Regions from separate parts of the Faecalibacterium sp. Marseille-Q4896 genome, predicted to be linked through region 1. Evidence: predicted binding sites of a transcription regulator. Region 1 holds the regulator's gene; each other region holds the start of a gene.
What was found. Region 1 encodes Rex, which represses fermentation and respiration genes when NADH is low (regulators of the CRP and FNR family bind a similar motif). Its sites were predicted from a motif close to ATTGTTAANNNNTTAACAAT; they were not measured.

Region 1 (3,280 bases):
GGCCCGGCGTCCATCCAGCACGGTGCCCATGTCCATCACCAGCTCGCCGGTGTGGAGCATCAGGTCGGTGTAGCGTTTTTCGGTCATGCCGCTGTGGGCCGCTACGAAGCCGGTGATGCGCTGCTGCATCTGCTCAAAGCTGCGCATGGTCTGCGGCACCCCCAGAATGACACCGGAATGCCGCACCGGGTGCACGGTCATGGTGGCTGTGGGCACGATGAAGCTGCGCCGGGCGCTCACCGCCAGCGGGATACCGATGGAGTGCCCGCCGCCCAGCACAAGCGTTGCACTGGGTTTGGACACGCTGGCGATCAGCTCCGCCAGCGCAAGGCCCGCTTCCACATCACCACCTACCGTGTTCAGCAACACCAGCAGACCTTCGATGCGAGGATCTTCCTGCGCAGCCACCAGCTGCGGGATGACATGCTCATACTTCGTGGTCTTCTGGCCCTGCGGCGCTTCCGAATGGCCTTCGATCTGGCCGATGACGGTCAGGCAGTGGATCACATGCTCCCCGCGGGCCAGCGTGACCGTGCCCAAATCCTCGATCTCTTCTTTTTCCAGCCGACGCGCGTCGGTCAGCTGCGTTTCATCGTTCATATGCTTTCCCCCTGCGTTTTCTGTCAGCATTCCCCAGCCTGTGCCGGGCTATGCAGACCCGCTGCAGCAAAAAAGCGGTAACATTTCATAAAAATTTTTTGAGAATGATTTGACATTCTCCATCGGTGCAGTATACTTTAAATAATTGACTGTAATATCTGCAATATGAACCCGTAAACGGATCGGGGTTTCTTTGTGCCGCATCTGTAAAGCAGGCAGCTGCGGCAAGTACTGCGATAGAGCGAAAGGAGAAAGTATTCTATGAACACTCCTGCAAGGGCTTCGCTTCCCGTTATCAAGCGTCTTCCCAAATATTACCGCTATCTGTGCTCTCTGCAGGCGGACGGCATCAACAGCATTTCTTCCCGCGAGCTGGCTGCTCAGATGGGCACCACCGCTTCGCAGGTACGGCAGGACTTCAACTGCATCGGCGATGTGAATGGCCGGCAGGGCATTGGCTACTCGGTGGAAAACCTGCTCTCCATTCTGGAAGGCCTGCTGTTCGGCAACGGCGACCGCCTGCCCACCATCCTGATCGGCTGCGGCCGTCTGGGCAAGGCAGTGAGCCGCTTTATCACCACCGACACCAACGGCTACCGCCTGATCGCCGCCTTTGATGTGGCACAGAGCGAGGTGGGCAAGGAGATCAGCGGCATCCAGATCCGCCATATCGACGAGCTGGAGTCTTTCTGTGCCGAGCATCACCCCAAGGTCGCAGTGCTCTGTGTGCCCCGCGACGGTGCGGAACAGGTCAGCGGCCGTCTGGTGGATCTGGGCATCGAGGGCTTCTGGAACTTCTCCCACTATGACCTCTCTGTGCCGTATCCCGATGTGGTGGTGGAGAACGTCCATCTGGGCGACAGCCTGATGAGCCTTGGCTACCGCCTGCGCAATCAGGACTGAATATACCTATCTATAGTAAATAAAAAGAAATAGAGACTGTTGCACAAGAGCAGCGGGCTCGCCCTCTCCGTCATTGCTAACGCAATGCCACCTCTCCCAGAGTGAGAGGCTTTGGCAGTATGGTCAAGTTTCCGGTTTTGCCAAGGGCTCTCCCTTTGGGAGAGCTGCTGAGCAACGCGAAGCTGAGAGGGCGAGGACGCTAAAAATAAAAATAAGTGCAGCAGTCTTTTCTTCTATAAGGAGAGTTTTTCAAATGGCAAAACTGTATTTCCGTTACGGCGCGATGAACAGCGGCAAGAGCACCGCCCTGATGCAGGTAGCCCACAACTACGAAGAACAGGGGATGCGGGTGCTGATCCTCAAGCCACAGGTGGACACCAAGGGCGGCGGTGAGCTGGTGAGCCGTCTGGGCGTGCGCCGCAAGGCTGATCTGCTGATCCCGCCGGAGACGGACGTGTTCGAGGCCGTGCGCACGGCCAACGCTGACGGTGCGCCGCTGGCCTGCGTGCTGTGCGACGAGAGCCAGTTTTTCACTGCGCAGCAGGCAGAACAGCTGTTCATGGTCACGGTGGATTTGAACATTCCGGTGATCTGCTACGGCCTGCGGGCAGATTTTTCGCTCAAGGGCTTTCCCGGCTCTACCCGCCTGCTGGAGCTGGCCCACACCATCGAGGAGATGAAGACTATCTGCACCTGCGGCCGCAAGGCCATCTGCAACTGCCGCAGGGTGAACGGCAGATTCGTCTTTGAGGGCGAGCAGGTGGCCATCGATTTGGAAAACGATGTGCAGTACGTGAGCATGTGCCCCCAGTGCTATTTCAAGGCAAAGCGCGCGTTCTACGCCGAAAAAGCTGCTTCGCGGGTCGAATAAGCTTGTATACAAGGCTGCTGTGTCCAACGACACGGCAGCCTTTCTTTTTTATTCCCGGCCCACAGGCGCAGTCCACGCAGCAGCGCAAAATATGTTGCTGTCGGTGCTTCTTCACCTCCCAAAAGGGCGAAAAAGCACCGATTTCCATGCCCGAAGACCGGTGCCGGATGCCCGCCGCAAACAATTGATATATCAGAGTGAACATTTTTTGCGCTATTGATATATCAGTTCAAAGACTCCCATCCGGGCTTTTTAAGCTGGTGTTCGTCCACAATGTATGCAACGCTTCCACGTTCTGAAACGGAATGTTTACAAAATTATTGCAAAATTCGACGTTCCCCCTATGATGCATCCCAGTTTTCTATGCAAAATGGCGAAGTATACATGTTGCACAGTTTTTCGAGCCAAGTTTATTCATTTCAGCAAAGGCGTCAATTCTCGCGCGAAAACAAGAGCAATATTTGTACGTTTTTTGTTTAGATATCTGCAATTTGCGTCTTTCTTTTTGGTTGTTGTTTTGTTATCATAATTGTATACAACGGGGTATGTGCAGAACCCCCGTGCGAGATGATGTTTTCTGTATTTAGGAGGAGAACGAAAATGAGCAAGGCAATTTCTCGTCGTGATTTCATGAAGGTCACCGGCGCTGTGGGCGCTGCCGGCCTTCTGGCTGCCTGCGGCGGCAACTCTGCCGCATCCAGCTCTGCTGCTTCCACCGCTTCTTCCGCTCCCGCTGCTTCTGCAGACGAGAGCCTGGCACTGTCTGACGGCCCTGTTTCCATGACCATCAGCTGGTGGGGCGGCGACAGCCGTCACGAGGCTTACCAGAACGCCATCAAGGAGTTCCAGGCTGAGCACACCAACATCACCATCGAACCCACCTTCGCCGCATGGTCCGGCTGGGAA
Region 2 (3,280 bases), on a different contig from region 1:
TAATCGCTTCTGTCCGAACATTGCAATCGCAAGTTTCTTACTCATAAATCTTTCCCACAATCCCACTCAATTTCTTCATCTATATTTCAGCTAACACAAAGAGCAGATAGGCTCGCTTGCCTGTCCGCTGGCTGTCACCCCACCCTCATGGTCGAGATTTCTTCCTGCGTGGCATTTCTGCCGCACAGAAAGATCAGTCGTTCATTCTTCGGGTAAGAAAATATGAACTTCGGGTTGCGGAGCCTTTCATTCTCTGCCGTACCCTTGTCCCTATTATGACAGCCGCGTATTATATCTCTAGCCCCGCGCCGTTCAATGGTCGGAACAGACTTCTGACGGATTCCCTCGTACTCCGTTTTACCAGCATCGTCATATTCCGCACCGCTCACATGATGGCCTGCTCTGTTGTAGCATGTCACCTGACAGCCCTGCTGCGCCATCCGTGTGCACAGCTCTTTTACCACGATCTCCACGCCGCTCTCTCTCGACCACCTTTTGTGGCCAAAAACAGCAAGCCTCAATTTCTCTTTCATTTTCCCTTTCCTGTCTCCCCATTTAGGGATCTCATCCCCATACCGTGCCAAACTCCGGCCCGGTTTCCTTTACATCAGAAAAAGCCCGGACGCATTTACGCCCAGGTTTTTGACTGATTTACGCCGCAATTCATTGACATTTTATTTCCAGAATCATCAATATCAATTTCGTAAATGTATTTATTGACACTAAAAATATTTTACCATTTTTTCCTCTGGGGTACAATACTTTGCAGCTGTATCATTGCCTGCATCATGGCTAAGATTTCCGTACTTTATTCCGTCTTTTTGTTGCAACCTATTCATTTTAGAAAGGAACTCGTTCCATTGCTTTTTTGTAGCAAAAAAACACCCTTCTTCTCACGGAAACCCGCAAAAGGAAGGGTGTTGAACTCGTTATCCTGTTGTCGTACCAATCACAGCATGTTCGTATCAGCAAAGCCAATACTAGTTGTCCTTCAGCACGGCATCTCAAGCACTTTTGAGCGTAGAGCTGTGATTAGCAGTTCTCAGCGAAGTACTTAATGGTACGGACCATCTGAGAGGTGTAGGAGTTCTCGTTGTCGTACCAAGACACGACCTGAACCTGATAGGTGTCATCGTCGATCTTAGCGACCATGGTCTGGGTAGCATCGAACAGAGAGCCGTAACGCATGCCGATGACATCGGAAGAAACGATCTGATCCTCGTTGTAGCCGAAGGACTCAGAAGTAGCAGCCTTCATAGCAGCATTGATGGACTCCTTGGTGACATCCTTGCCCTTGACGACAGCAACCAGAATGGTGGTAGAGCCGGTGGGAACAGGCACACGCTGAGCAGAACCGATCAGCTTGCCGTTCAGCTCGGGGATGACCAGACCGATAGCCTTAGCAGCGCCGGTGGTGTTGGGAACGATGTTCTGTGCGCCAGCACGAGCACGGCGCAGATCGCCCTTGCGCTGAGGACCATCCAGGATCATCTGGTCGCCGGTGTAAGCATGAACAGTGGTCATGATACCGGAGACGATGGGGTAGGTCTTGTTCAGGGTGTTAGCCATGGGAGCCAGGCAGTTGGTGGTGCAGGAAGCAGCAGAAATGACCTGATCCTCAGCGGTCAGGGTCTTCTCGTTGACGGAGAAGACAATGGTCTTCAGATCGTTGCCTGCGGGAGCAGAGATAACGACCTTCTTTGCGCCAGCCTGAATGTGAGCCATGCTCTTCTCCTTGCTGGTGTAGAAGCCGGTGCACTCCAGAACGACATCAACGTTCAGTTCGCCCCAGGGAGCGTCCTTTGCGTCCTTAACAGCGTAGATCTTGATCTCCTTGCCGTCAACAATGATGGAGTCCTCGGTAGCCTCGACGGTGTGCTTGCCCTCGCCGATCTTGCCGCAGAAAGAACCCTGAGCAGTATCGTACTTCAGCAGGTGAGCCAGCATCTTGGGGCTGGTCAGGTCGTTGATTGCGACGACCTCATAACCCTCAGCATCAAACATCTGACGGAAAGCCAGACGACCAATACGACCGAAACCATTGATAGCAACTCTAACAGCCATGTTAATAGTACCTCCTAATTATTTTACCCATAATCGGATAAATCACGGTATCTTTATTTTAGACCAAAACGCAGAAAGTTTCAAGTGTCTGCCAAAAAATTAACAAGACATTCACTGCATTTTTTGCTTTTGTACGATTTTAATTCCTTTCATTCCCTGCTTTTCGGCAATTGCGCCAACAGAGTGCCAACATTTTTGTCAGCTCTCCCCGTTCAAGCAGGCTGTAACGCACGCTCCGCCAATGCCGCCCACGCAGCAAAGGCCCAGTCCGGCAAAGATCTCCGGCCAGACAGCCGGTGCGGCCCAGCTCAGGCCGCTCATCAAAACCAGTACATAGGGCAGCTGCCAGCACAGGCAAAGTGCAAATGCGGCAAGCCCGGCTGCGCACAGTGTTTTGCCATTGCCCGGCTGCGGGACATGCAGCGCCCGGGCCAGCGCTGCCAAAAACACCAGTGCCGCAAGCGCCTGCCACACCGCCGCTGTAGGGGTCACGCGGTGCCAGCTGGAGCTGTTCTCCATAAAGCGCAGCAGCACGTTCCAGTAGAACAGCAGACTGCCCGCCACGGCCAGATACAGCCCGCCAAAGGGCTTTTTCCACTCGTTGGGGCTGAGCCAGCAGCGGCCCATGGTGCTGAGCCACGCGGAGCACAGGCATTCCAGAATGCACCGCACAAAGCCGCCCAGACCGGAAGCTGCGCCCAGCGCGATCTGTGCACCCGCTGCGGCCAGAAAACATACTGCACCGACAAAAGCCAGAATACCGGCCAGCGGCCTGCGGCTACGCACCGCTTCCGAGCGGGAAGGCTGTGTACGGCCCACAAGCACTGCAGCCAGCACCACGATACCCAGTGCCAGATAGCGCCACCACACCGAGCCGACCACGCACAGACCGGTAACGGCATCGGTGCCAAAGGCAAGGTCTGCCGCGCGCAGCACGCCCAGCAGAATGCTCAGGATAAAAACGAACAAAACAGAAGGATTCATCAGCGTTCCTCAATCGGCTTATATTTCTGGCGCACGCCCAGATACTTGTAAGCGGGACGAATGATACGGTTGGCGAATACCACCTCTTCCACGCGGTGTGCACACCAGCCGGGCACACGGGCAATGGCGAACAGCGGGGTGTAGATATCCTCAGAGATGCCCAGCATGTTGTAGATCAGGCCGCTGAACAGGTCCACGTTGGCGCACACCGGCTTGGTGCTGCCCTTTTCCT
Region 3 (3,280 bases), on a different contig from region 1:
TCAGGTTCACGCAGCCGTACTCGGTGCACAGGTAGTGGATGTTGGCACGGGTATCGGTGACGATGCTGCCGTTTTCCAGAGTGGGACGGATGCGGCTCTCCAGCTGGCCGGTCTTCTTATTAAAGAAGGTAGAGGACAGGCAGATAAAGCTCTTGCCGCCCTTGGAAAGGTATGCGCCCAGAACGAAGTCCAGCTGACCGCCGGCACCGGAGATGTGCTTGAGGCCTGCAGTCTCGGCGTTCACCTGACCGAACAGGTCGATGTCCACAGCGTTGTTGATGGAAATAAAGTTATCCAGTGCGGAGATGCTGCGGATATCGTTGGTGTAGTCCACGGGTGCAGACATGCACTCCGGGTTATCGTTCAGGTAATCGTACATTTTCTGGGTGCCGGCACCGAAGGCGTAGACCTGACGGCCCTTGTCCAGCTGCTTGCATGCACCGGTGATCTTGCCGGCCTTGGCGATATCCACAAAGGCATCCACATACATTTCGGTGTGCACGCCCAGATCCTTCAAATCGCTCTGTGCGATCAGGCTGCCGATGGCATTGGGCATACCGCCGATGCCCAGCTGCAGGCAGGCACCGTTGGGGATCTGCGGAACGATCAGGTTGGCAACCTTCAGATCCACTTCGGTAGCAGCACCAGGAGCGGCCATCTGGCCGATGGGCGGGTTCTCGCCTTCCACGATGCCGGTGACCTGAGAAATGTGGATGCAGTTCTCCATGCCGCCAAGGCAGCGGGGCATGTTCTTGTTGACCTCAACGATGATCTTCTTGGCTTTTTCGCACACAGCACCCAGATGAGATGCACTGGGGCCGAAGTTGAAGTAGCCATGCTCGTCCATGGGGGTCACCTGGAACACCGCCACATCCAGCGGATCCGGGCTTTCGCGGTAGTAGCGGGGCAGCTCGGAATAACGGATGGGGGAGTAGAAGGAGAAGCCCTGTGCAATGGCCTTGCGCTCAATGCCGCCCATATGCCAGCTGTTCCATGTCATGTGTGCAGCGGGATCGTCGATCTGGAAGATCGCGGGCACCCACATCAGGATGCCGCCGCGGAAGTTGACACCTTCCAGCTCAGGCAGACGCTTTGCGATCTCGGCATCCACCGCCACAGGGGTGTTCACAGCCCAGCCGTAATCCACCCAGTCACCGCTTTTGACCAGTGCGGCAGCCTGAGCGGCGGTCATTTTCTTCTGAGCATACAGTTCCGTAAAATCCATTATAAACCATCCTCTCCTATAATAACATAAAGGAATTGTAAATTTATCATTTACTCTTCCTGCACGGACAAATCTTTGCAGGATGTTTACCACCTGTTGGCAATTTGAACACAGCTCTGACACAGGCGGATGATATCCTGATAACCAGCAGAAGGCAGCTGTCGGACAGGGCAGCAGATCTGCACAACTTAGTTATAACATTAACAATGTGCAGAATCAATAGTTTATCGAGAAAATTTTGACCGACTGGCAATATGGACAAAATTCGCGGAGTTTTTGGACGATTGTTTGGTACTGAAAAACCAAAATCTTTGCAAAAGGACTTGATAAAATTTTGACGATATGGTTTACTTATAGCGTAGCAGGCAGCTGCGATGCAGCACGACATTGATTGTTTAAATTTTAACGATAAAACGTACAGCTTGCACAAAAATCTTGCACCCAAGACTGGAAAGTGCTATCATGGCAGAACCAAAACGCGCTTTTCACAGCGCTCAAGGAGGACACCAGACGATGGCAACAGCAGTTTATCCCGGTTCGTTCGATCCGGTCACAAAAGGGCATCTCGATATCATCAAGCGCGCAGCAAAGATCAACGATCATCTGATCGTGGCGGTGCTCAACAACAGCGCAAAGAATCCGCTGTTCACCGTGGAGGAACGCGTGGAGCTTCTAAAGGAATGCTGCAAGGGCATCCAGAATGTTTCGGTGGAGAGCTTCGACGGCCTGACCGTGGAGTTCGCCAAGAAACGGCACGCTTCGGTGATGGTGCGGGGCCTGCGGGCGGTGACGGATTTTGAAAACGAGATCCAGCTTGCGCAGACCAATCACGCACTGATGCCCGGCATCGAGACCATGTTTCTGGCAACGAGCATCAAGTGGAGCTACCTTTCTTCCACCATTGTAAAAGAGGCAGCTTACTACGGCAGCGACATCGGTAAGTTCGTCACACCCAATGTGGAAAAGGCGGTCAACGAAAAGTATGCGCTGATCCGGCAGAAAAAAGACCCCGAGACCTAATTTGTAAAAGCGCTTACGGGCGTTTTGATAAAAATGGCTTACGAAAAGTAACACATACACAATTCAGGAGGCTATTCACATGAAAAAGATCGTTATCGCATCTGCATGCCGTACCGCTATTGGCAAGTTCGGCGGCACTCTGGCAAACGTTCCCGCAGTTGAGCTGGGCTCCATCGTCATCAAGGAAGCTCTGAACCGTGCAAACGTCGCTCCCGAGCAGGTCGATCATGTCTACATGGGCTGCGTCATTCAGGCCGGTCTGGGCCAGAACGTCGCTCGTCAGGCTGCTCTGAAGGCTGGCCTGCCCATCGAGACCCCGGCTGTCACCGTCAACGTGGTGTGCGGCTCCGGTCTGAACTGCGTCAACATGGCTGCTCAGATGATCGAGGCTGGCGATGCTGACATCGTGGTCGCAGGCGGCATGGAGAACATGGACATGGCTCCCTTCGCACTGCAGAAGGCTCGTTACGGCTACCGCATGGGCGCACCCATGGGCAAGAGCGAGATCGTGGATACCATGGTCAACGATGCTCTGTGGGATGCCTGCGGCTTCAACAAGCACATGGGCATGACCGCTGAGAACGTCTGCACCAACGAGACCTATCAGAAGAAGTACGGCTACAGCCCCATCACCCGTGAGATGCTGGACGAGTTCTCATACAACAGCCAGCTGAAGGCTGACAAGGCCATCAAGGACGGCGCTTTCAAGGACGAGATCGTTCCCGTTGTGATCAAGGGCAAGAAGGGCGACACCGTGTTCGATACCGATGAAGGCCCCCGTCTGAGCGCTCCTGAAGTGCTGGCAAAGCTGAAGCCCGCTTTCACCAAGGACGGCATCGTGACCGCCGGCAACTCTTCCGCCATCAATGACGGCGCTGCTGCTCTGGTCATCATGAGCGAGGAGAAGGCCAAGGAGCTGGGCGTGAAGCCTCTGGCTACCTGGGTCGCCGGTGCTCTGGCAGGCGTTGAGCCCGAAGTCATGGGCCTGGGCCCCATCGCCGCTACCAAGAAGGTCATGGCAAAGACCGGCCTGAC

Region 2: a site for Rex is predicted at 2,152-2,171, ahead of gap (type I glyceraldehyde-3-phosphate dehydrogenase). Genes of this name have one in related genera too.
Region 3: a site for Rex is predicted at 1,414-1,433, ahead of J3348_RS02780 (butyryl-CoA:acetate CoA-transferase). Genes of this name have one in related genera too.

Annotation. Positions count from the first base shown of each region.
Region 1 is NZ_JAFREG010000002.1:289,766-293,045, forward strand. It holds gene J3348_RS05275 (ATP-dependent Clp protease proteolytic subunit) at 1-600, opposite strand, end outside; gene J3348_RS05280 (redox-sensing transcriptional repressor Rex) at 862-1,503, shown strand; gene J3348_RS05285 (thymidine kinase) at 1,757-2,374, shown strand; gene J3348_RS05290 (ABC transporter substrate-binding protein) at 2,975-3,280, shown strand, end outside.
Region 2 is NZ_JAFREG010000003.1:130,917-134,196, forward strand. It holds gene J3348_RS06840 (glycosyltransferase family 4 protein) at 1-45, opposite strand, end outside; gene J3348_RS14470 (hypothetical protein) at 135-533, opposite strand; gene gap (type I glyceraldehyde-3-phosphate dehydrogenase) at 1,033-2,064, opposite strand; gene J3348_RS06855 (hypothetical protein) at 2,263-3,048, opposite strand; gene J3348_RS06860 (citrate synthase) at 3,048-3,280, opposite strand, start outside.
Region 3 is NZ_JAFREG010000001.1:535,063-538,342, reverse strand. It holds gene J3348_RS02780 (butyryl-CoA:acetate CoA-transferase) at 1-1,225, opposite strand, end outside; gene coaD (pantetheine-phosphate adenylyltransferase) at 1,739-2,245, shown strand; gene J3348_RS02770 (acetyl-CoA C-acetyltransferase) at 2,325-3,280, shown strand, end outside.